Regions from separate parts of the Geobacillus sp. BK01 genome, predicted to be linked through region 1. Evidence: riboswitches for the same ligand, from Rfam matches in the RefSeq annotation. Region 1 holds a riboswitch; each other region holds the start of a gene.
The links. A riboswitch is a leader RNA that binds a small molecule or an ion and turns the genes downstream of it on or off. The one in region 1 is predicted to bind S-adenosylmethionine.

Region 1 (7,806 bases):
CACCGTTTTGCCTCCGCCGTACCCTTCCGCTTCGTTCAGCCGATGAGTGACAAACATCAGGACGAACGCGGCGATAAACACGGCCGCAAATCCTTGGACAAGCCGTCTCACCTACTTTCGCCCCCCTATCCCGTACAAGCGGCCGCCTTTTTGGCTAAGCACGTAATAGCCGATGACGAGCAGCATGGTAAATAAAAACAGAAGCGTCGACAATGCGTTGATCGACAAGGAAATGCCTTGGCGCGCCCGCGAATAAATTTCCACGGACAGCGTCGAGAACCCATTTCCCGTGACAAAAAAGGTCACGGCAAAGTCATCGAGCGAATACGTGAGCGCCATGAAAAAGCCCGCCCATATGCTCGGAGCCAAAAACGGCAGCACCACACCGGACAGCACTTGCCAATGACTGGCTCCTAAATCTCTAGCCGCATCAATCAGCGTCGGGCTCATTTCTTCCAGTTTCGGCAGCACCATCAACACGACAATCGGCACGCTGAACGCGATATGAGACAACAGCACGGACGTAAAGCCGAGCTTGATGCCAGCGATTGTAAACAGCAGCAAAAACGAAGCGCCGATGATGACATCGGGGCTGACGATCAGCACGTTGTTGAGGGCGAGAAGAGCGTTTTTCGTTCGCTGCCGCTTGACATAGTAAACGGCGAGCGCTCCGATGACCCCAAGTATCGTCGCAACCGCCGCCGACAGCAGCGCAACGACGATTGTATTCAAAACGATGATGAGCAAGCGGTCGTCGGACAGCACGTCGCGGTACCACTTGAGCGTGAACGATTGAAAATCGTGCATCGCCCCGCCGCTGTTGAAAGAATAATACATCAAATACACAATCGGCATATACATCACGGCAAACACGACTAACAAGTACACACGTCCCCACGCCTGCATCCGTTTCATCGGCTTCCCTCTTTTCTTCCGCTTCCTGTCAGGATGACGATGACCGCCATGGCGATCATTAACACAACAGCGATCGTCGCCCCCATCCCCCAGTTTTGGGTGACAAGAAAATGCTGCTCAATGGCGGTGCCGAGCGTAATGACGCGGTTGCCAGCGACAAGGCGTGTAATCATAAACAGCGACAGCGCCGGGATGAATACCGCTTGGCAGCCGGCCTTCACTCCGCCAAGCGTGAGCGGAAAGACGACGCGGCGGAACGTCGTCCAAGCCGAAGCGCCCAAATCGCGGGCGGCATCGACAAGCGATGGCGGCAGCTCCTCCAGCGCGTTGAAAATCGGCAGCACCATAAACGGAATAAAAATGTACACCGACACAAAGACAAAACTGAAATCGGTGAACAACAGCTGCCGCGGCCCGACGCCCAGCGCTTTCAACAAAGCGTTGGCCAGCCCGTACGTGCCGAACAGCCCTAAAAACGCATACACCTTCAGCAGCAAATTCACCCACATCGGCAAAATAAGCAACAACAGCCATAGCTGCTTGTGCCGCGTCTTCGTCAGCCAATAGGCGGTCGGATAGCCGATGAGCAGCGACACAAGCGTGATTAAAAACGCATACCAAAACGAATACGCCATCATTTTCAAATAAATGGGCGTCCACACGGATTTGTAGTTGGACAACGTCCAATGGCCGTCAAGATCCAAAAACGATTCATACACCAAAAAGACAATCGGGGCCACGACAAACAGCACAAGCCAAATGCCATAAGGGATTAAATACCAGTTCCGCCACGCCCGTTCCGTCATGCGTCCTCATCCTCCTTTTCGAGTCGCATGACGTGAATCGCTTCCGGTTCAAAACGAAGGCCGACCGTTTCCCCGACTTCGGCCTTTTTCGTCGAATGGACAAGCCATTCGTTGCCGTTTTCGTCATAGCCGCAAATTTCATAATGGACACCGCGGAATAAGAGCGAATCGACGCGGATGACGATCTGCCCGTCTTCCGGCGCCGCGAGCTCCAAATCTTCCGGGCGGATGACGACATCGACCGGTTCGTTTGGCGCGAAGCCGCGGTCAACACACGCAAACTGTTTGCCGGCAAATTCGACGAGGAAATCGTCGATCATGCGCCCTGACAAAATGTTCGATTCGCCAATGAAATCGGCGACGAATCGATTGACAGGCTCGTCGTAAATGTCTTTCGGCGTCCCAAACTGCTGAATTTTTCCTTTATTCAGAACAAAAATGTAATCGGACATCGCCAATGCTTCTTCTTGATCATGCGTGACAAAAATGAACGTAATCCCTAAGCGGCGCTGCAATTCACGAAGTTCATACTGCATTTCCGTGCGCAGTTTCAAATCCAAGGCTGACAGCGGTTCATCCAAGAGCAGCACCTCAGGTTCATTGACAATCGCCCGGGCAATGGCGACGCGCTGACGCTGGCCGCCGGACATTTCTTGAATGCGGCGGCGCTCATAGCCGTCTAAGTTGACAAACCGAAGCGCTTCCCTCACTTTCTCGCGAATGTCGGTTTCTTTCATCTTTTTCACGCGCAAACCAAACGCAACGTTTTCAAACACATCGAGATGAGGGAACAATGCATAGTCTTGAAAAACAGTGTTGACTTGCCGTTTGTTCGGCGGGACGTTTTGAATCGGCTTTCCGTGGAAATAAATCGTTCCTTCCGTCGGCTCGATAAACCCGGCAATCAGCCGCAAAATCGTTGTCTTCCCACAACCCGACGGTCCAAGCAGCGTATAAAACTTCCCGCGCTCCATCGCAAAACTGACATCATCCAGTACGGCTGCGCCGTCGTATTCCTTCGTCACTCGCTCGAAGCGGATGATTTCTCCGTTCACTTTCAGCCCCCCATCTTCTTGATGTTCACTATTCCTAATTAGAACATAGGAGAGTAGAAAGTGCAACGGAAAAATATGCTTTCCGCCATGTCGGCGACTAAAAAACAAAAAGCGGCTGACTATTCCGCAGAACAGCTTCCAATTTTTCCCGCAATGCGGAAAGCCGCTGTCTCATTGATCGTTTTTTCAAATTTCCTTGCTTCACCGTATTGAATAATTTCAAAAAATACATTAAATTATATAGTAATAGTCAAGACGAAATAAACAACCGCATACGGACATTCTTATCAAGAGAGGGGGAGGGACTGGCCCGGTGAACCCTCAGCAACCTGGCCGCGGCCAAGGTGCTAAATCCAGACAGGCGGACGCCTGGAAGATAAGAAGAAGAAAATAAAAAGTCTTCTTCTTATAGAAGACTTTTTTCTTTTACTACGAAGAAACGGGGGAATCGAACGTGGGATTGCTGGATGAGTTGAAACAACGCATTCTCATCGCCGACGGGGCGATGGGAACGCTGTTATATTCGCACGGCGTTGACCGTTGTTTTGAAGAATTGAATCTATCGAATCCGGACGAAATCGTCCATATTCATGAAGCGTATATCGCGGCGGGCGCCGATGTCATCCAAACGAATACATACGGCGCCAACTATGTGAAACTTGCCCGCTACGGCTTGCAAGACGATGTGCCCGCCATTAACCGCGCTGCTGTAAAGCTCGCAAAACAAGCAGCGAACGGGCGGGCGTACGTGCTCGGGACGATCGGGGGGCTTCGCACGTTAAACAAAAGCGTCGTCACGCTCGAGGAAGTGAAGCGGACGTTCCGCGAGCAGCTGTTTGTGCTGCTTGCCGAAGGGGTCGACGGCGTGCTGTTGGAGACGTATTACGATTTGGAAGAGTTGGAGACGGTGCTGGCCATCGCCCGCAAAGAGACGGACTTGCCGATTATCGCCCATGTGTCGCTTCATGAAGTCGGCGTCTTGCAAGACGGCACGCCGCTCGCCGATGCCCTTAACCGCTTAGAGGCGCTGGGAGCCGATGTCGTCGGGCTCAACTGTCGACTCGGGCCGTACCATATGCTTCGGTCGCTTGAAGAAGTGCCGCTGCCAAAGCAGGCGTTTTTATCGGCGTACCCGAACGCGAGCCTCCCGGACTACCGCGACGGCCGGCTCGTGTATGAGACGAACGCCGAATATTTCGAGGAGACGGCCAAAGCGTTCCGCAACCAGGGGGTGCGCTTGATCGGCGGGTGCTGCGGCACGACGCCGAAACATATTGAAGCGATGGCAAAAGCGCTCACCGACCGGACGCCGGTGACGGAAAAAACGGTGAAACGGCGCGCGGTGCCCGTATCGGTGCAAGCGGATCGCCCCACCCCGACTCCGCTTCCCGAGCTTGCCCGCGCGCGCCGATCGGTCATCGTTGAACTCGACCCGCCGAAAAAACTCGGCATTGACAAGTTTCTCGCCGGAGCGAAAGCGCTCCATGACGCCGGCATCGATGCGCTGACGTTGGCCGACAATTCGCTCGCCACACCGCGCATCAGCAATGTTGCGGTCGGCTCGATCGTGAAAGAACGGCTCGGTGTTCGCCCGCTCGTGCATATTACGTGCCGCGATCGCAACTTGATCGGCTTGCAGTCGCACTTAATGGGCTTGCATACGCTCGGCATCACCGATGTGCTCGCTATTACCGGCGACCCTTCGAAAATTGGTGATTTCCCAGGGGCAACGTCCGTGTACGACTTATCATCGTTCGATCTTATCCGCTTGATCAGCCAGTTTAACGAAGGACTGTCATATTCGGGCAAATCGCTCGGACAAAAAACGAATTTCTCGATCGGTGCGGCCTTCAATCCGAACGTCCGCCATTTGGATAAAGCAGTTGTGCGGATGGAGAAAAAAATCCAATGCGGCGCCCACTATTTCTTGACCCAACCGATTTACTCGGAAGAAAAAATTGTGCAGATGTACGAAGCGACGAAACATCTTGACGCTCCGATTTACGTCGGCATTATGCCGCTTACGGGCACGCGGAATGCTGAATTTTTGCATCACGAAGTGCCAGGCATCACCCTATCGGATGAGATTCGCGCCCGCATGGCTGCTTGCGGCGACGACCCGGTGCAGGCGGCACGCGAAGGGATCGCCATCGCCAAATCGCTCATTGACGCTGCCTTTGATTTGTTCAACGGCATTTACTTGATCACACCGTTTTTACGCTATGACATGACAGTCGAGCTCGTCCGCTACATTCATGAAAAAGAAGCAGCGACTAAAGAAAGGAAGGTTGTTCATGGCTAACATCACCTTAGAACAGCAGCTGCAACGAAACATTCTCGTTATTGACGGCGCGATGGGGACAATGATCCAAAGCGCCAACCTATCGGCCGCTGATTTTGGCGGCGAGGCGTATGAAGGGTGCAACGAATATTTGACACTCACCGCCCCCCACGTCATCCGCCGCATTCACGAAGCGTATTTGGAAGCGGGCGCCGATATCATTGAAACAAACACGTTTGGGGCGACACGCATTGTGCTCGATGAATACGACCTTGGACATTTGGCGTTGAAACTCAACATCGAGGCGGCCAAACTCGCGAAACAAGCGGCCGAATCGTTCTCGACCCCCGATTGGCCGCGCTTTGTCGCCGGCTCGATGGGCCCTACGACGAAAACGTTGTCGGTGACAGGCGGCGCAACGTTTGAGGAACTCGTCGCCTCCTACGAAGAACAGGCGCGCGGATTGCTTTTGGGCGGCGTCGATCTCCTGTTGCTTGAGACGTGCCAAGATACGTTGAACGTGAAAGCGGGCTTCCTCGGCATTTCCAAGGCGTTTGAAGCGGTCGGCCGTCGCGTGCCGCTCATGATTTCCGGCACGATCGAACCGATGGGCACGACGCTCGCCGGCCAGGCGATCGACGCGTTTCTCATCTCGGTGCGCCATATGAAGCCGATCGCCGTCGGTTTAAACTGCGCGACAGGTCCCGAGTTTATGACCGACCATTTGCGCACGCTCGCTTCCCTTGCCGATACAGCCGTCAGCTGCTATCCGAACGCCGGGCTGCCCGATGAGGAAGGGCATTACCATGAAACGCCGGAGATGTTAGCGGAGAAAATTCGCCGCTTTGCCGAGAAAGGATGGATCAACATTGTCGGCGGATGCTGCGGCACGACGCCCGACCATATCCGCGCCATCGCCGAAGCGGTTCGCGGCATCCCGCCGCGGGCGATCCCGTCCTCCTTCGATGTGCACGCCGTCTCCGGCATCGAGGCGCTCATCTATGAGGAAACGATGCGCCCGCTCTTTGTCGGCGAACGGACAAACGTCATCGGCTCACGCAAGTTCAAGCGCCTGATTAGTGAAGGCAAGTACGAGGAAGCGGCGGAAATCGCCCGCGCCCAAGTGAAAAACGGCGCCCATGTCATCGACATTTGCTTGGCCGACCCGGACCGCGACGAACTGCACGACATGGAACAGTTCGTCCGCGAAGTGGTCAAAAAAGTGAAAGTGCCGCTTGTCATCGATTCGACCGACGAACGCGTCATCGAACGCGCCCTTACGTATTCGCAAGGGAAGGCGATCATCAACTCGATCAACCTCGAAGATGGCGAAGAGCGGTTTGCGAAAGTCGTTCCTCTTCTGCATCAATATGGCGCCGCCGTTGTCGTCGGCACGATCGATGAGCAAGGAATGGCGGTTACGGCCGAACGGAAATTGGAAATCGCCTTGCGTTCGTATGACTTGCTCGTCAACCGCTACGGCGTGCCGGCGCGCGACATCATTTTCGACCCGCTCGTCTTCCCGGTCGGCACCGGCGATGAGCAGTACATCGGCGCGGCGAAAGCAACGATCGAAGGCATCCGCCTCATTAAGGAGCGGCTGCCGGAGTGCTTGACGATTCTTGGCATCAGCAACGTCTCATTCGGCTTGCCGCCGGCCGGTCGCGAAGTGCTCAACTCGGTCTTTTTGTACCATTGCACGCAGGCCGGGCTCGATTATGCCATCGTCAACACCGAGAAGCTCGAGCGCTTTGCCTCGATTCCGGAAGATGAAGTTCGGATGGCCGAAGCTCTGCTGTTTGATACAAACGATGAAACGTTAAACGCCTTTATCGAATTTTACCGAAGCAAAATCACCGCCGCCAAACCGGCGCAGACAAATTTGAGCCTTGAGGAGCGGCTCGCCCGCTACGTCATTGAAGGGTCAAAAGACGGGCTCATTCCCGATTTGGAAAAAGCGCTTGAAACGTACTCCGACCCGCTGTCGATCATCAACGGTCCGCTCATGGCCGGCATGGATGAAGTCGGGCGGCTGTTCAACAACAACCAGCTCATCGTCGCCGAAGTGTTGCAAAGCGCGGAAGTGATGAAAGCGGCCGTCGCCTTCTTAGAACCGTATATGGAAAAGAAAGAAGGCAGCACCAAAGGAAAAGTCATTCTTGCCACCGTCAAAGGTGATGTCCATGACATCGGCAAAAACTTGGTTGATATCATTTTAAGCAACAACGGCTATGAAGTCGTCGACCTCGGCATTAAAGTCGCCCCGCAGCAACTGATCGAAGCGGCGCGCGAACATCGGCCGGATATCATCGGCCTGTCAGGGCTGCTTGTCAAATCGGCCCAACAGATGGTCGTCACCGCCCAAGATTTGCGGCAAGCGGGCATCTCAACCCCGATTTTAGTCGGCGGCGCCGCCTTAACGCGCAAGTTTACCGAAAATAAAATTGCGCCCGAATATGACGGCATCGTCTTGTACGCGAAAGACGCCATGGACGGGCTCGCGCTCGCCAACCAGCTCCAGCAAGGCGAGATCGAGTATACAAAAAAAGAAGCAGCCGAAAGCGAGCCAACGCGGTCAACGGTGGTCGCCACCGCAGTCAAATCGAACGTTTCGACCGACGTTCCCGTCTACGTCCCGGCCGACCTCGACCGCCACGTATTGCGACATGTGCCGCTTGACCACGTGCTGCCGTACGTCAACTGGCAAATGGTGCTCGGCCATCATCTCGGCTTGAAAGGAAAAGTGAAA
Region 2 (7,806 bases), on a different contig from region 1:
TTGTTGCCGCCGCACGCTGCTAACGCAAACACCAAGAGGGCGGCCAACAGAGCGCCAAGCCATTTTTTCATTTGTTTCTTCCTCCTTTATCGTTTATCAATTTTCGAAGTGACAAAGTCACCGATCCACTGAATGACAAAGACGATGATGAGCACCAAAACGGTCGCGACAAACGTCACATCGTTATGGCTGCGCTGGAACCCTTCCAAATACGCCAAGTTCCCAAGCCCGCCGGCGCCGACAACGCCGGCCATCGCCGTATAGCCGACAAGCGACACAGCGGTGACGGTAATCCCGGAGACAAGCGCCGGGAGCGATTCAGGCAGCAGCACTTTCCAAATGATCGTCCACGTCGAGGCGCCCATCGCCTTCGCCGCTTCAATGACCCCTTTGTCAATTTCGCGGAGAGCGATCTCGACCATGCGGGCGTAAAACGGAGCCGCGCCAATGATGAGCGCCGGCAGCGCCGCGTTGGCTCCGAGCATCGTCCCGACGAGCCATTTGGTAAATGGAATAAGCAAAATAATTAAAATAATGAACGGAATAGAACGGAAAATATTCACAAACGCAGCAATGACCATATTGGCCAACCGGTTCTCCCATAGGTTTCCCTTTGCCGTTAAAAATAAAAGCAGTCCGAGAACGACCCCGAAGACGAACGTCGCCGCGACCGCCATTCCGGTCATGTACAACGTCTCAACCGTCGCCGCCCACATCGTCTCCCATTGCACGTTCGGCAGGAGGTTAGCGAGCATCGTGAATCACCTCCACCGCCACTTGCTGGCTGCGAATATAGTCAAGCGCCCGGGCGATTTCATCCGCCGCGCCGTCGATGTGCACAAACAGCACGCCGTAGGCGCCTTGATGGGTTTGTGAAATTTTCCCTTGCAAAATGTTCATGTCCACGGCAAACTGCCGCACGACTTGCGTGATGAGCGGCTGGCCGGCCGCCGCACCGACAAAGGTCAACTGCGCGATCACCCCGTTCGGATATTGACCGAACAGATGGGAAATCGCCTCTTCCGTTTCCTCCGGTTCAACGAGCTGCTTGACGAACCGTTTCGTAATCGGCTGCTGCGGATTGCGGAACACATGCAGCACTTCGCCTTGCTCAACGATTTTGCCGCTTTCCATCACGGCGACGCGGTCGCAAATTTTGCGGATGACGTGCATCTCATGGGTAATGAGCACGATCGTCAGTCCGAGCCGCTTGTTGATGTCGACAAGCAAGTCCAATATCGCATCCGTCGTTTGCGGGTCAAGCGCGGATGTCGCCTCATCGCAAAGCAATACTTTCGGGTTGTTGGCAAGCGCCCGGGCGATGCCGACCCGCTGTTTTTGCCCGCCGCTCAACTGCGACGGATACGCCTCTTCCCGTCCCGTGAGCCCGACGAGCTCGATGAGCTCCTCGACCCGCTTTTGCCGCTCCGCTTTCGGAACGCCGGCGATCTCGAGCGGAAACGCGATATTTTCCCGCACCGTCCGCGACCAAAGCAAGTTGAAATGCTGGAAAATCATCCCGATTTCCTGACGCGCTTTGCGCAGCTCCCGCCCTTTGATGCGCGCCATATCGCGGCCGGCGACGATCACCTGGCCGCTCGTCGGCGTCTCAAGCCCGTTTAACAGCCGGATGAGCGAACTTTTCCCCGCGCCGCTGTAACCGATAATGCCGAAAATTTCCCCTTCGCGAATGTCAAGCGACACGTCATCGACCGCCGTCACCGCCCCGTTCGCCGCATCGTAAATTTTCGTCACCCGTTCGAGTGTAATCATCGTTTCACCTTCCTTCCTCCTAAGGCGGCGGAACGCAAAAAGAAAACCTTTCTGCCCGCAGAGAACAGAAAGGTATTGTCCACCATTCCGTCTCTTATCTCCCAAAGCAGGGCGCTTTGTGTGAATTGGCACCTTTTCAGCAGACGCGCTGACGGTTGCCGGGCTTCATTGGGCACATCCCTCCACCTCTCTTGATAAGAGCGCAACAAACGCCTATTCGATTGATTACGTGTGTGATTGTATCATTGTATGTCGAATCATGTCAATAAATTTTTCACCCGACATGACGATACGGCTTAGCCAAATGGAGGAGAGATTCGAGCAGCAACAGGTGGCGAAAACTTCCCGACACATGCACTTCGCGCAGCCGGACGAGCTGCTGCAGCTTCAGTTCGCCGCCTAAGAGCGAGCAAAGCGCTGTTTTTGTGCCGCGCACCGTTAACGTTTTCCGTTCATCCTTTTCCATTTCCGCGGCAGCCGGCTCTTTGCCGATCACCAACATGGCGACGCCTTCTTCACTCTCAAACCGCACATACAACGGTTCATCCGGCAAAATCGGCAACAAATGGCGCAACGTTTGCATCCGTTCTGCGAACTGTCCAACTAACTGACGCATTTCCATTGACCATCCTCCCCCCATTTTCCTTTATTCCCTTTATTTCCATACCGAGGGGGAGAATCCTTTACAAAAATCTCGACAACCGGTTTAGCGAATGAGCGCTGTTTTTGTCATTTCCGAAGAAATATGTCAAATGGCGTCAAAAAAAGGCGGATCGTCAGCGCGGCAAACGGGCTTGAAGTTCATCATACAAATAAGGGACGGAATGAAACGCATACCATTTGCCGGCCAGCGACCCGCCAACAAAAAGAAGCAAACAAGGAACACTTTCAATTTTCCAAACGACTGCCTGCTCCGGCATATAATTAATGTCCGTTTCGTAAAACGGCAGCGTTGGGAACAGCTGCTCGACTACCGCCAACATCCGTCTCGCCAGCTGGCATGTGCCGCACAGCGGCGTGTAAATATAAAGCGCCATAAGCGGCTGTTCATTCACAATCCGTTGCACATCTGGTCGTTCGATCGCTTTCACTCGCCTCTTCCTCTCATGAACGAATCGATGCGGACGTCAAAATGGGCGCGCAGCAACACTTGGGCTAAATGCCAAGGCGGGGCGGCGGCCACTTCGCGGTACGCCCGGTCAATATAAATATGTTCCGCCTCCGGAAACATGCGGCGAAACTGCCGGCGTAGCTTTTCCCCCGCCTCATCGGCGTCCGCCAGCACGTACACATCGTGACCCTCAAGCTCGTCAGCCAGCTCCTCAAGACGCGCATCGCTGATCGTGCCGTTCGTGCAAAGAATGACAACCGGTTCGTTCAGCACGGCCGCCACCTTTTGCTTATCCGATCGCCCTTCTACAATAATCACTTTTTCTGCCTGTCGCATGTCCGACCCACCTAGCTTCGAAAAGGATACCATATTGTATGTCTCTCACCAGAAAAAGGTTGAAAAAAAGCAACGGTCATCCACCGTTGCCTTTCAACACCAACCCGCTTCCCCGTCACAGTCGACATATTTTTGGTCCGGTTCAACGGTAGCGGTCACCTCTTTATATATTTTGCCATTTTGCTCGCTATACCCGTTTTTCAGCTCGACGGCCGCTGCCGGAAGCGGAAGACGTCCGATGAATTCACCTTCGTCATACAAGTCGAGCGAGCGGCCGTTCAGCTTGCCGGTCACCCGGTCCGTAATATCGACACGCGTTGGTTGCAACGCCATCGGAAGCACCCCTTTTTTCATCAAGTTTCGGTATGTATAGGGTGTCCGATTCGGGGGCGAAGACCACAGGAACGTTTATCCTTCGTTCACCATCGCCTCGTATTGTTCAGCCGTCAACAACTTGTCGACTTCACTTACATCTTTTGGTTCAACGACAACCATCCATGCTTTTTCGTACGGTGACTCGTTTACATATTCTGGATTGTCGTTCAACTCTTCATTCACTTCGACGACCGTGCCGCTGATCGGCGCGTACAATTCCGAAACCGTTTTTACCGATTCGACGCTGCCGAACGGCTCGTTCGCCGTCAGTTCCGCGCCGACTTCCGGCAATTCAACAAAAACGATATCCCCCAACTCCGACTGAGCGAAGTCGGTGATGCCGATGCGCACTTTGTCCCCTTCGACGCGCACCCATTCGTGTTCTTTTGAATAGCGAAGTTCTTTTGGCGTGTTCATCGAATCCCTCCATTGCGACAAATTGTGTTCTTTTTCATCATAACCGATTTTCGATAAAAACTCACTGAGTTCGCATCATTTTTATGCAAATTTTTTAACTTTCTGCCGGCGGCCGCCCGGCGAAAAACGCTTCGTACTCTTGCTCGCGAAATCCGACCACGACCCGTTCGCCATCCGTTAAAATGGGCCGTTTCACCAGCATCCCGTCCGACGCGAGCCAGTTGAGCATCTCGTCCTCCGCGGCGCCGTCAAGCTTGTCTTTCAACCCGAGTTCGCGGTATTTCATGCCGCTTGTATTGAAAAATTTTTTGAGCGGCAGCCCGCTTTTTCGGTGCAGGTCGGCCAGTTGTTCTTTCGTCAGCGGTTCGTCGACGAGATGCACCGTTTGCACGTCAATGCCGTGTTCATCGAGCCATTTTTTCGCCTTCCGGCACGTTCCGCATTTCGGATACCAATAGAGCGTCAGCGCCATTCCTACCCCTCCTTTTAACCGTGTTGAACGATCGGTCATCCGCGGGGAAGCGGGGCGTTACAGCGGCCGCTTCCCCAAGCGGAGCGCCTGTTCCAGAGAGCAAGAAGTACCGGGCTGTGCCCGGTACTTCCTAATTATCACACAATATACCGTTCCGCTTCAATGAGGGCGGCGGCCGCCTCGCGTTTTTTCGCGATCACATTGATTGGCGTATGGCGCGTCAGCCGACGGAGGGCGGCGAGCATCATCCGCAGCGTGTCGCCTTGTTCGACGGCGACGAGCGTTTCTTTCGCATGCGCTTCGATTTCATTGAACGCCTCTTGGCAGAAAATTTGCGTATAGAGCCATTTTTGTTTGTGCTTCTCTTCCCCGTCCGCGTTGATCGCTTTTTCGGTGCGAAGAAGCGCCGATTCCATGGCGTAAATGTTGGCGACAATATCGGCGATGTTCACGAGCACTTCTTGCTCTTCCTCGATTTTCGCGCCGAATGTTTGCGCCGCCAGCCCGGCGACCATCAAAGCGATTTTTTTCGCGTTGCGCACCAAATATTTCTCTTGTTCGAGCGCGCCCGTTCCCGGTTCTTCGGCCGTCATCATCATGAGCTCTTCTTGCAGCTGCTGCGCTTTTTGGAAAAGAGGCAGTTCGCCTTTTACCGCTTTTTTCAAATACATGCCCGGCACGAGCAGGCGGTTGATTTCGTTCGTCCCTTCGAAAATGCGGTTGATGCGCGAGTCGCGGTAGGCGCGCTCAATTTCGTATTCCTGCATGAAGCCGTAGCCGCCGTGGATTTGCACCCCTTCGTCCACGATGTAATCGAGCACTTCGGTCGCGAAAAACTTGTTCAGCGAGCACTCGATCGCGTATTCGGCGATCGATTTCGCCACTTCTTTGCCGTCTTTCGCTTTTTCCCCATCGAGCAAGCCCATCCGTTCATCGAACAAGCCGACCGTGCGGTACACCGAGCTTTCCGCCGCATACAGGCGCGACGCCATCGTCGCAAATTTTTCCTGCGTCAGCGTAAACTGCGAAATCGGGCGTTTGAATTGCTGGCGTTGATTCGCGTATTTGAGCGTGATTTCGAGCGCCCGCTTCGCGCCGCCGACCGCTCCCAATCCGAGCTTGTAGCGGCCGATGTTCAAAATGTTAAACGCGATGACATGGCCTTTGCCGATTTCACCGAGGACGTTTTCTTTCGGCACCGGCACGTCTTGCAAAATGAGCGTCCGCGTCGACGAGCTTTTGATCCCCATTTTCTTTTCTTCCGGACCAGTCGAAACGCCCGGGAAATCGCGCTCGACGATAAACGCTGTGAAATGCTGGCCGTCCACTTTCGCGTAGACGACGAACACATCGGCAAACCCGGAGTTCGTGATCCATTGCTTTTCACCGTTTAAAATGTAATGCGTTCCTTCGGCGTTCAATTTCGCCGTCGTTTTCGCGCCGAGGGCGTCCGAACCCGAACCCGGCTCCGTCAGGGCATAGGCGGCGATTTTTTCGCCGGTCGCCAACTGCGGCAAATAGTTTTGTTTTTGTTCTTCCGTGCCGAACAAGACGATCGGCAGCGAGCCAATTCCGACGTGCGCCCCGTGCGAAATCGCAAACCCGCCGGCCGGCGCCATCTGTTCTGCGATGATGGCCGAGCTCACTTTATCCAAGCCCAAACCGCCGTATTCTTCCGGAATGTCGGCGCTTAGCAAACCGAGTTCGCCCGCTTTGCGGAGCAGCTTCACCGAGCGGTCAAACTCGTGGTGTTCCAAATGCTCCAGCTGCGGAAGCACTTCGTTGTTCACATATTCCGCCGTCGTTTTCGCGATCATGTGATGTTCGTCGGTGAAATCTTCCGGCGTAAAGACGCGCTCGGCCGGAATGTCCTCAATTAAAAAGCTGCCGCCTTGAATCGCGTTTTCGGCTGTTTTTGCCATTGGTTGTTTCCTCCCCCGAATATCGTAATAGTCCGGGCGGCGCTGCCGCCCGCTTTAGTTGTCATTGGCCGGCATCACAGCAGTTCAAAGACACCCGCGGCGCCCATGCCGCCGCCGATGCACATCGTGACAATGCCAAACTGGACGTCGCGGCGCCGCATTTCATGAAGAAGCGACAACGTCAGCTTCGCGCCCGTGCAGCCGAGCGGATGGCCGAGCGCAATCGCCCCGCCGTTGACGTTGACGATCTCTTCGTCAAGCCCGAGCTCGCGAATGACTTGAATCGACTGGGACGCGAACGCTTCGTTCAGCTCGATCAAGCCGATGTCGGACAGCTCCAGGCCGGCGAGCTTCAACGCTTTCGGCACCGCGGCGACCGGGCCGATCCCCATCACTTCCGGCGGCACGCCGGCGACGGCGAACGAGCGGAACTTGCCGAGCGGTTTTAAGCCGAGAGATGCCGCTTTTTCGCGGTCCATCACCATCACGGCCGCCGCCCCGTCGCTCATTTGCGACGCGTTGCCGGCTGTGACCGTGCCGTTGGCGGCAAACGCCGGGCGCAGTTTGGCGAGCGTCTCCATGTTCGTCTCCGGGCGCACGCCTTCATCTTGGGCAAACACAACCGTCTCTTCCACCAGTTTGTTGTTTTCCACCTTGCGCACGACGACTTCGACCGGCACGATTTCGTCGTCGAACTTGCCTTCTGCAATCGCCTTCGCGGCGCGCTGGTGGCTGCGCACGGCGAACGCGTCCTGGTCCTCGCGGCTCACGCCGTATTGTTTCGCCACTTGCTCGGCCGTATGGCCCATCGACATGTAATATTCCGGCGCCTCTTCGGCCAGGCGGGCGTTCGGGCGGACGACATGCCCCATCATCGGCACCATGCTCATCGATTCGACCCCGCCGGCAATGACCGTATCCGAATGGCCAAGCATGACCCGTTCGGCCGCATAGGCGATCGCCTGCAAGCCGGACGAGCAATACCGGTTGATCGTAATCGCCGGCACCGTATGCGGCAGCCCGGCGAGCGCCCCGATGTTGCGGGCGACGTTCAACCCTTGCTCCGCCTCGGGCATGGCGCAGCCGATAATTAAGTCATCGATATTCCCGTCATAGTTTCCCGCGCGCTTCAACGTTTCCTTGACGACGAGCGCTCCCAAATCGTCCGGCCGCGTATGGGCGAGCGTTCCTTTTTTCGCTTTTCCGACCGGTGTGCGCGCGCCTGCGACAATGACCGCTTCTCTCACGCCAATCTCCCCCTTGAATCCCCCGCTTTAGTTGCGGAGCGGTTTTCCTTTCACCAACATATGCTGCATTCTCGCTTGCGTCTTCGGCTCGCCAATCAGGCTCAAAAACGCCTCGCGCTCAAGATCAAGCAAGTACTGCTCATCGACTTCCGT
Region 3 (7,806 bases), on a different contig from region 1:
GGAGCAACTCCACATAATCGCCCGTTTTTAAACCGGCCGCGTTCGCTTCATCGGTGTCAATGTGCATATCTAACGCAAAGTCTTCGCTGACGCGGACGATCACTTCGTCAAAAATGAGGGCGCGCTCCCCTTGCGTTTTCACTTTCACGACTTGCCTGTCGCGGACGCCAAACGTTTCCGCATCTTTCGGCGTCATATGAATGTGGCGCTTGGCAATGATGACCCCCTTGTCCACCGTCACCGTCCCGTTCGGCCCGTGAATCGTAATGCCCGGCGTTCCTTCAATATCGCCAGATAAGCGGACAGGCGGCGCAACACCAAGCTTGAAGCTGTCCGTTTTCGAGATTTCAAGCTGGGTGAGCGAACGGACCGGGCCAAGGACGCGGACATTTTCGATTTTCCCTTTCGGTCCTTCCACCGTTACCGTTTCCTTAGCGGCAAACTGGCCGGGCTGGGACAGCGGCTTGAGCACTGTCAGCTCGGCGCCTTCCCCGAACAGCGCCGCCATATGTTCTTTCGATAAATGAATATGGCGATTCGACACCCCAACCGGAATCATCATGACGATCTCTCCTTTTTCTAATGTTGTTTTCTTTAAATAACGTGTCCATTTTCGGCAAAAATTAAAGAGACCGACGAATGGTCAGTCTCTGTTTGGCTGGGCGTTTTTCGCTCCGTATCCTAATTTTTTCAGCAAGGCGATCGCTTGCTCTTTTTCCTCCGCCGTAAGCGCTGATACCGTTTCATGAATTTTTTCTGCATGTTCCGGAAAGACGCGCTCAATGAACCGCCGGCCTTCTTCCGTAATCGATGCATACGTGACGCGCCGGTCCCGTTCACAGGCCCGGCGGACGATCAACCCTTTGTTTTCCAGTTTGTCGACAACGTAAGTGATGCTGCCGCTGGCGAGCAAAATTTTTTCGCCGATTTGCTGAAGCGGCTGGTCGCCTTTATGGTATAGCAGTTCTAACACCGCAAACTCCGTCGGATTCACTCCGAACGAGTGGATCGATTTGTTTACTTGGTCGCTGACGGACCGATATGCCCGTGACAGTACGATAAACAGTTTCAATGATTGCTCAAGCGCCTGCTCTTTCTGTTCCATAGCATCCAACCCTTTACAATTGACCGTTTCTTACTTGCATTATACCGAAACGGCGAACAGACAGGCAACCGTTTTTGCCGGCTGCCTATGCATTTTGCTCGCCACCGTCTGTTCATTTCGTTATGATAATTTATTATATGGCGGCGCTTGGGCGATTGTCACATTTCTATTATTCGCGCATATGAAAAAGTAAAGGAAGATGAGGGGGGATCGAATGAACCAAGTGTTAGCCGGCAGTGTGCTTTCTGCCTTATCGACAGGGCTTGGCGCTGTGCCGATTTTGTTTTTAGCCAAATCACTCACCCACCGTTGGCGTGACGTGCTGTTGGCATTTTCCGCCGGCATTATGATGGCGGCGTCTATGATGAGCCTTATTCCGGAGGCGCTGCGGATCGGCGGCTTTGGGGCACTTACGATCGGCCTTTCGGCTGGCGTGCTCATTTTAACGTTGCTCGAGATGACTGTTCCCCATATCGATTTAGGGCATACAAAAAGCGGTTTGCCATTTGACGAAAAAGCGATGCTCATCATCGCTGCCATTACGTTGCACAACCTTCCTGAAGGATTATCGGTGGGAGTCAGCTATGCATCCGATGCCGAGACGACTGGCAATTTGATCGCGTTGGCCATCGGCTTGCAAAATGCGCCGGAAGGATTTTTAGTCGCCTTGTTTTTAGTCAATCAGCACATCAGCCGCTTCAAAGCCTTTCTGATTGCCACATTAACGGGGGCGGTCGAAATCGTCACATCGCTGCTCGGTTTTTATTTAACTTCCCTCTTCCGTGGTTTAGTCCCGTACGGATTGGCGTTTGCCGCCGGAGCCATGCTGTTTATTATTTACAAAGAGCTTATTCCCGAAAGCCATGGCGACGGAAATGAACGGACATCGACATATGCGTTTATTATTGGTATTTTGTTTATGATTTTTCTAACGGAATCGTTTTAACGTAATGTCCGACAGAAGTCTCCCACCTCAAGGAATGTGCAGGGCAAAGCCCGATGGTAGGTGGGAGATGAATGTCGGTTGGCGATCGCCAACTGATGTGGTAATCTATTGTTAGAACGGACGCCTTCGGAGCGAAGGAAAGCGTAAAGGGTTCTTGTGTGTGGCTTACCGTTCGGCGAACACGCACAAGTCGCTTGAAGCCCCCACCTCCAAGCGAAGCGTAGGTGGCGGGTAGTTCACCAAAAACCCCGCTGCCACACAGGCAACGGGGTATGTTCATTAGTGGCTGACTTCCTCTTTTTCTTCGTACGGATGGGCAACCCAGCCGGACGGATCGATAAACAGACGGACAGCCACAACTTGCCGGTCATCCATCAATGTGAAGTAGTGCGGATTCCCTTCCGGCACGGAAATGACATCGCCCGCTTCCAGCTCGACATCAAAATAACCGGTTTCTTTGTCGCCTTTGATGATGAAAATGCCGTGGCCGGCCGTAATGGCGCGCACTTCATCTTCCGTATGGACGTGCACTTGTTCAAATTTTTTCAGCAGCTCTTCCAAGTTTGGCGTCGCCTCAGACAAAGCGACGATGTCCCACGTTTTGTAGCCGCGGCGCGCTGCCAAGTCTTCGATCTCGTCTTTAAATGTCGTCAAAATTTCCGCTTTCTCTTCATCGCTTAACACATACTTGTCGCGCAAATGTTCCGGCAGTTTCGTAATGTCCCAATGCTCGTACAAGACGCCTTGGCTGTTTAAAAAGGCGCGGACATTGTCTTCACCTTCGATTACTTGACCCGTTTTTTTCACTTTGATGACTGCCATCGTCAAAATCCCCCTTTAACAGTGTATCAATTAGTCAGCTAGCGGCACGGCGGCCCGTTGCAGAAGCAGCCGCTTCACCTGCCAGCTGAACAAAAACTCCCACGCTTCCAAATGTTTTTTCGCTTCAAATGCATCGCGGCCCCAGACGGTAATGCCATGGTTATGGATCAATACCGCGCCCGTATCGCCGTCGACATGTTTCGCAAATTCGGCGGCCAACGTCGGGATGTCGGCGTCATTGTCAATGATCGGAATGCGCACCTCGGCATTTTCTTCCCAAATACCGAACGCTTTAATGATTTCCTGGCCGGAAAAAACCGCTTCCCCGTTTTGGGCGTACACGTCGGAAATGATGTTGTTGTCGACCGTATGGACGTGCAACACGCAGCCAGCGTTCGTCTGCCCATAAATTTTTGTATGCAACAGCGTCTCCGCTGACGGCTTTACATGTGTTTGCTCCGCTGGTCGGCCAGCGGCGTCAACGAGCAGAAAATCTTCGTCTGTCTGCTTCCGTTTGTCTTTGCCGCTGGCCGTGACAAGAAAGGTGAGCGGATCGTTTGTCACTTTGATCGATAAATTGCCGCTTGTCGCGAAAAACCAGTCACGGGCGGCAAGCTCGGCCTTCACCTCGGCGAGCTCGTTCCATTTTTGCACGACGATGCTCATGCCGTCACCTCCACCTGCTGCAAATGATCCATCACATCAAAAAACGTCGCAAACGGCGCATGGGGCAAATCGAGCGCTTGGCATTTTTTGAGCAGAAAATCGCGCGCCAGCACGTAATCCGCTTGTTTTGCCGCCGCTAAATCGGTAATCGAATCGCCGATGACGACATGATACCCGTTCGGGTGGGCCAGCTTCCGAAGAAGCGACGGCTTGCAGCAGCCGCAGCCGTTTTGGCACTCGCCGTCGCACGCATGCGGCCATGTGATGCGGATCGTCTCGCCGCTGAAATCGGAGCCGTTGCAAAAAATGCGCTCTCGTTCGATGATCCCGTCAAGCAGCGGGTAGACAAAAAAGTCGATCCCGCCGCTCACCACATAGAGCGGAATGCCCTGCTCTTTCGTCCAAGCGGCGAATTCGCGAAACCCTTCGCGCAAACGGGCGGTGCGCCGCAGGAAATCGACGATCTCGCCCTTTAGCGAAGACGGAAGGAGGGAAAACATGTTTCCGACCCCTTCTTGAACCGAGATGCGCTCGGCGAGAATGTCGTCTTTGAGCGCCTCCCACTCCGGCGGGGCAAACTGTTTCATAATAGCGATAATGTTGTCGTTTTCCGTAATCGTGCCGTCAAAATCACAAAAGAGAACAAGCTGTCTTGTCATGCTTCCACCTCAACAGCGCCCCAGCGGTCGATTGCTTTTTGCAGCGCTTCGTTTTCTGTCGCCGCTTCGCGGAGCAGACGGCCGGCAAGAGCCGCGTCGATGGCAGCGCGAAACGCCTGCCCGCCGCCGATCGCCCCGTCCGGATGGCCATGAATGCCCCCGCCGGCGTTGACGATGCTGTCAAGGCCGAAATCGCGGACAAGAAGCGGCACGAGCCCCGGATGAATGCCGGCCGATGGCACCGGAAACGCCCGCGCAAACGGCTCTTGTTCATCGGTGAGCGCCCGGGCGATGCCAAGCGCCTGCTCGCGCTCAAGAGCGACGCTGCCGTACGGCGACGGGAACAGGACGAAATCAGCTCCTGCGAACCGCAACAGCTTGCCGAGCAACAGCGACGGGGCGACCCCGTAAAACTCAGACGGCGTGATGGCGCCGCTAAACGCCGGATGAGCCATGATCGGCACGGTGATGTTCTCATCCGCGCGCAGCCCTTGCAACACATCAAGCCCGTAGGCGAACACGTTAAACAACAGCACGTCGGCGCCAAGCTCGGCGGCCCGTTTCGCTTTCTCTTTCAGCTCAAACGTTTTGCCGGTCAAGTTGACGGCATACAGCGTCCGTTTGCCCGTTTGTTCATACACTTCCCGAAGCGCGGCCTTTCCTTCCGTAATCCGCTTTTCCAACGGCAGCTGCTCGCTGTCAAACAAAATTTCGTCATCTTTCACTAAGTCGACGCCGCCAAGCGCCTGTTTTTTCAATTCGGACGTCAAATACGCCAAATCGCGGCCAATGATGCCTTTAAAAATGCTCATCAACAGCGGGCGGTCATGCACCCCAACTTTTTCGCGAATGCCGCTGATGCCAAAGCGCGGCCCCGGGAATTGCCGCTTCCACTCGTCCGGAAACTCAAGGTCAAGCAGCCGCACTTCCCCATCAAGCGACAGCTTGCCGAACGTCGTCACCAAGAGCGCCGGCAAATCAGCGCTGAAGTTGACCGTCGGATAGGCGATTTTGACGATCGCCCGCTTCAGCCGCTTGCCGAAATACGCGTTCGTCCGCTCGCTTTCGCCAAGCTCTTCCATAGCGACGACTTCCCCTTTATGTTTGCGAAGCTGCTCCTGCTCCAACGCCGGCAAGTCGGTCCATGTGCCGACCGTCAAGCCGAGCGCGATTCCTTCCGCCTTTTTACGAATGTCTTTCTCGTCATGAAGCAAATACGTTGCAATCACTGCACTCATCATTCATCCCTCTTTCCAAAGAAAAAAGCCTCTTCATAAGAAGAGGCGTCATTCGTTTATGGCGCTCTTCTTATCTCTCAGCGTTTCCGCTGCAAGAATTAGCACCGTGCTTGAATGTACCAAGCCGGTTGCCGGGCTTCATTGGGCTCGTCCCTCCGCCTGCTCTTGATAAGAATGCTTGCGTAACTATACACTTGTCAAACAATTTTGGCGAGTATGGCAAATTTACTTTGAATTATGACAGCCTTTGCCGCCGTTGTCAATCATTTTTTTCAAAACAGTCCGAGGCGTCCGATCCGTTCGGCTGCTTCACAGAGCCTCGCCTCATCGGTCAACAGGCCGACGCGCACATACCCTTCGCCGTGCTCGCCAAAACCGATGCCCGGAGCGACGGCAACATGCGCCCGCTCAAGGAGCACATCGGCAAACTCAGCCGACGACCATCCTTTCGGTACGGGGAGCCAGGCGAAAAACGACCCGGACGGCGCCGGTGCTTCCCAGCCGATGCCGCGCAAGGCAGAAATGAACGTATTGCGGCGCGCTTCATACAGGGCGACAAGCTCGTTGACGCAATCTTGCGGGCCGAGAAGCGCTGCGGCCGCCGCTTCCTGGACGGCGCCGAACAGGCTGACGTACAAATGGTCTTGCAGCAGCTCAAGCGCCCGAATGATCCGCTCGTTGCCGACGGCAAACGCGACGCGCCAGCCGGCCATATTGTACGTTTTCGAAAACGTGTAAATTTCAACCCCGACGTCTTTCGCCCCGTCAACTTCGAGGAAGCTGACCGGCTTTTTGCCGTCAAAACCGATCGCCCCATAGGCAAAGTCGTGCACGACGGCAATGCCGTGCTTGGCGGCGAACGCCACCGTCTCGACGAAAAACTCGTTCGTCGCCGTCGCACCGGTCGGGTTGTTCGGATAGTTTAAAAACATCAGTTTCGCCTGGTCGGCGACCGCCGCCGGAATGGCGCTGTAATCGGGCAAAAATTGCTGCTCGGCGACAAGCGGCATCATTTCCATCCGCGCGCGGGCGAGCGCGATTCCCGACCAGTAATCCGGATAGCCTGGATCCGGGACGAGCACCGCATCGCCCGGGTTGACGAGGCAAAGCGGCAGCTCGACAAGCCCGGCCTTGCCGCCAAACAAAATGGCGACTTCGCGGGTCGGGTCAACCTCAACTCCGTATTCGCGCGCATAAAAGGCGGCAACAGCTTCTTTCAAAAAGGAGTAGCCTTGAAACGGCGAATATTTATGGTACTTCGGATTGGCCGCCGCCCGTTGCATCGCCTCAACGATATGCTTCGGCGTCGGCTGGTCCGGATTGCCTTGCCCTAAATTAATGACATCATGCCCGGCCTTGATTTTCTCTCCCACTTTGGCGACAAGCGAAGCAAAAAACTGCTTCGGCAGCTGTTCAAGCAGTTCGGAAAATGGAAATTCGATCGTCATCCCCCACACCTTCTCAAAAATTCTTCCTTCTCAAAAATTCTTGAAATTCTAGTGCAAAATCATATATCGTAAAAAGCAAAATGTAAAGCAAATTTTTTTCATTGGGGTGAAAAACAATGACCATCCGCATCGCTTGCCTCCAACTCGATATCGCGTTTGGCGATCCGCAAACGAACGAACAGCAAGCCGAAACAGCCGTGCAATCCGTCGCCAACGAAGGAGCCAACATCGTCGTGCTTCCGGAACTATGGACGACCGGCTATGACTTGACGCGCTTGGACGAAATTGCCGATGACGATGCCGTGCGGGCGAAAGCGTTCGCCTCCCGCCTGGCGCAAACATATGGCGTCCATTTCGTCGCCGGCTCAGTCGCCAAAAAAACCGCTGCCGGTGTGACGAACACGATGATTGTCGCCGACCGAAGCGGCCAAATCGTCAGTGAATATAGCAAACTTCATCTGTTCCAACTGATGGATGAGCATTTGTATTTGCAGCCGGGAAACGAGCCAGGCTTATTTTCACTTAGCGGGCTGCCGTGCGCTGGGGTCATTTGCTATGACATCCGCTTTCCGGAGTGGATTCGCGCCCATGCGTTGGCCGGAGCGGAAGTGCTGTTTGTCGTCGCCGAATGGCCGCTTCCCCGCCTTCACCATTGGCGGACGCTCCTGATGGCGCGGGCGATTGAAAATCAATGCTATGTCGTCGCCTGCAATCGGGCCGGAAGCGACCCGAACAACGTCTTTGCCGGCCATTCGCTCGTCATCGACCCGTGGGGCGAAATCATCGCCGAGGCCGATGAAAAGCCGGGCGTTCTTCTAGCGGACATCGACCCGGCGCTCGTTAAAGAGGTCCGTGCGCGCATCCCGGTGTTTGCCGACCGCCGGCCGCGCGATTACGACGAGGCGGCAAAAAAAATTTTTAA

Region 2: linked by a shared signal. The riboswitch ahead of ACTVDO_RS10545 (methionine ABC transporter ATP-binding protein) and the one ahead of ACTVDO_RS05040 (bifunctional homocysteine S-methyltransferase/methylenetetrahydrofolate reductase) in region 1 are both predicted to bind S-adenosylmethionine.
Region 3: linked by a shared signal. The riboswitch ahead of mtnW (2,3-diketo-5-methylthiopentyl-1-phosphate enolase) and the one ahead of ACTVDO_RS05040 (bifunctional homocysteine S-methyltransferase/methylenetetrahydrofolate reductase) in region 1 are both predicted to bind S-adenosylmethionine.

The regions. Positions count from the first base shown of each region.
Region 1 is NZ_JBQPTH010000003.1:172,531-180,336, forward strand. It holds gene ACTVDO_RS05020 (ABC transporter substrate-binding protein) at 1-111, opposite strand, end outside; gene ACTVDO_RS05025 (ABC transporter permease) at 112-915, opposite strand; gene ACTVDO_RS05030 (ABC transporter permease) at 912-1,721, opposite strand; gene ACTVDO_RS05035 (ABC transporter ATP-binding protein) at 1,718-2,776, opposite strand; SAM riboswitch class I at 3,058-3,159, shown strand; gene ACTVDO_RS05040 (bifunctional homocysteine S-methyltransferase/methylenetetrahydrofolate reductase) at 3,231-5,078, shown strand; gene metH (methionine synthase) at 5,071-7,806, shown strand, end outside.
Region 2 is NZ_JBQPTH010000008.1:75,585-83,390, forward strand. It holds gene ACTVDO_RS10535 (MetQ/NlpA family ABC transporter substrate-binding protein) at 1-71, opposite strand, end outside; gene ACTVDO_RS10540 (methionine ABC transporter permease) at 87-755, opposite strand; gene ACTVDO_RS10545 (methionine ABC transporter ATP-binding protein) at 745-1,773, opposite strand; SAM riboswitch class I at 1,865-1,974, opposite strand; gene ACTVDO_RS10550 (hypothetical protein) at 2,048-2,395, opposite strand; gene ACTVDO_RS10555 (thioredoxin family protein) at 2,550-2,864, opposite strand; gene ACTVDO_RS10560 (toprim domain-containing protein) at 2,861-3,220, opposite strand; gene ACTVDO_RS10565 (YusG family protein) at 3,314-3,553, opposite strand; gene gcvH (glycine cleavage system protein GcvH) at 3,629-4,012, opposite strand; gene ACTVDO_RS10575 (arsenate reductase family protein) at 4,107-4,484, opposite strand; gene ACTVDO_RS10580 (acyl-CoA dehydrogenase family protein) at 4,622-6,406, opposite strand; gene ACTVDO_RS10585 (acetyl-CoA C-acetyltransferase) at 6,481-7,653, opposite strand; gene ACTVDO_RS10590 (3-hydroxyacyl-CoA dehydrogenase NAD-binding domain-containing protein) at 7,681-7,806, opposite strand, start outside.
Region 3 is NZ_JBQPTH010000004.1:47,638-55,443, reverse strand. It holds gene ACTVDO_RS06095 (phosphate propanoyltransferase) at 1-562, opposite strand, end outside; gene ACTVDO_RS06090 (MarR family winged helix-turn-helix transcriptional regulator) at 644-1,105, opposite strand; gene ACTVDO_RS06085 (ZIP family metal transporter) at 1,320-2,051, shown strand; gene ACTVDO_RS06080 (1,2-dihydroxy-3-keto-5-methylthiopentene dioxygenase) at 2,331-2,873, opposite strand; gene ACTVDO_RS06075 (methylthioribulose 1-phosphate dehydratase) at 2,904-3,539, opposite strand; gene mtnX (2-hydroxy-3-keto-5-methylthiopentenyl-1-phosphate phosphatase) at 3,536-4,198, opposite strand; gene mtnW (2,3-diketo-5-methylthiopentyl-1-phosphate enolase) at 4,195-5,436, opposite strand; SAM riboswitch class I at 5,504-5,611, opposite strand; gene ACTVDO_RS06060 (pyridoxal phosphate-dependent aminotransferase) at 5,709-6,884, opposite strand; gene ACTVDO_RS06055 (carbon-nitrogen family hydrolase) at 7,001-7,806, shown strand, end outside.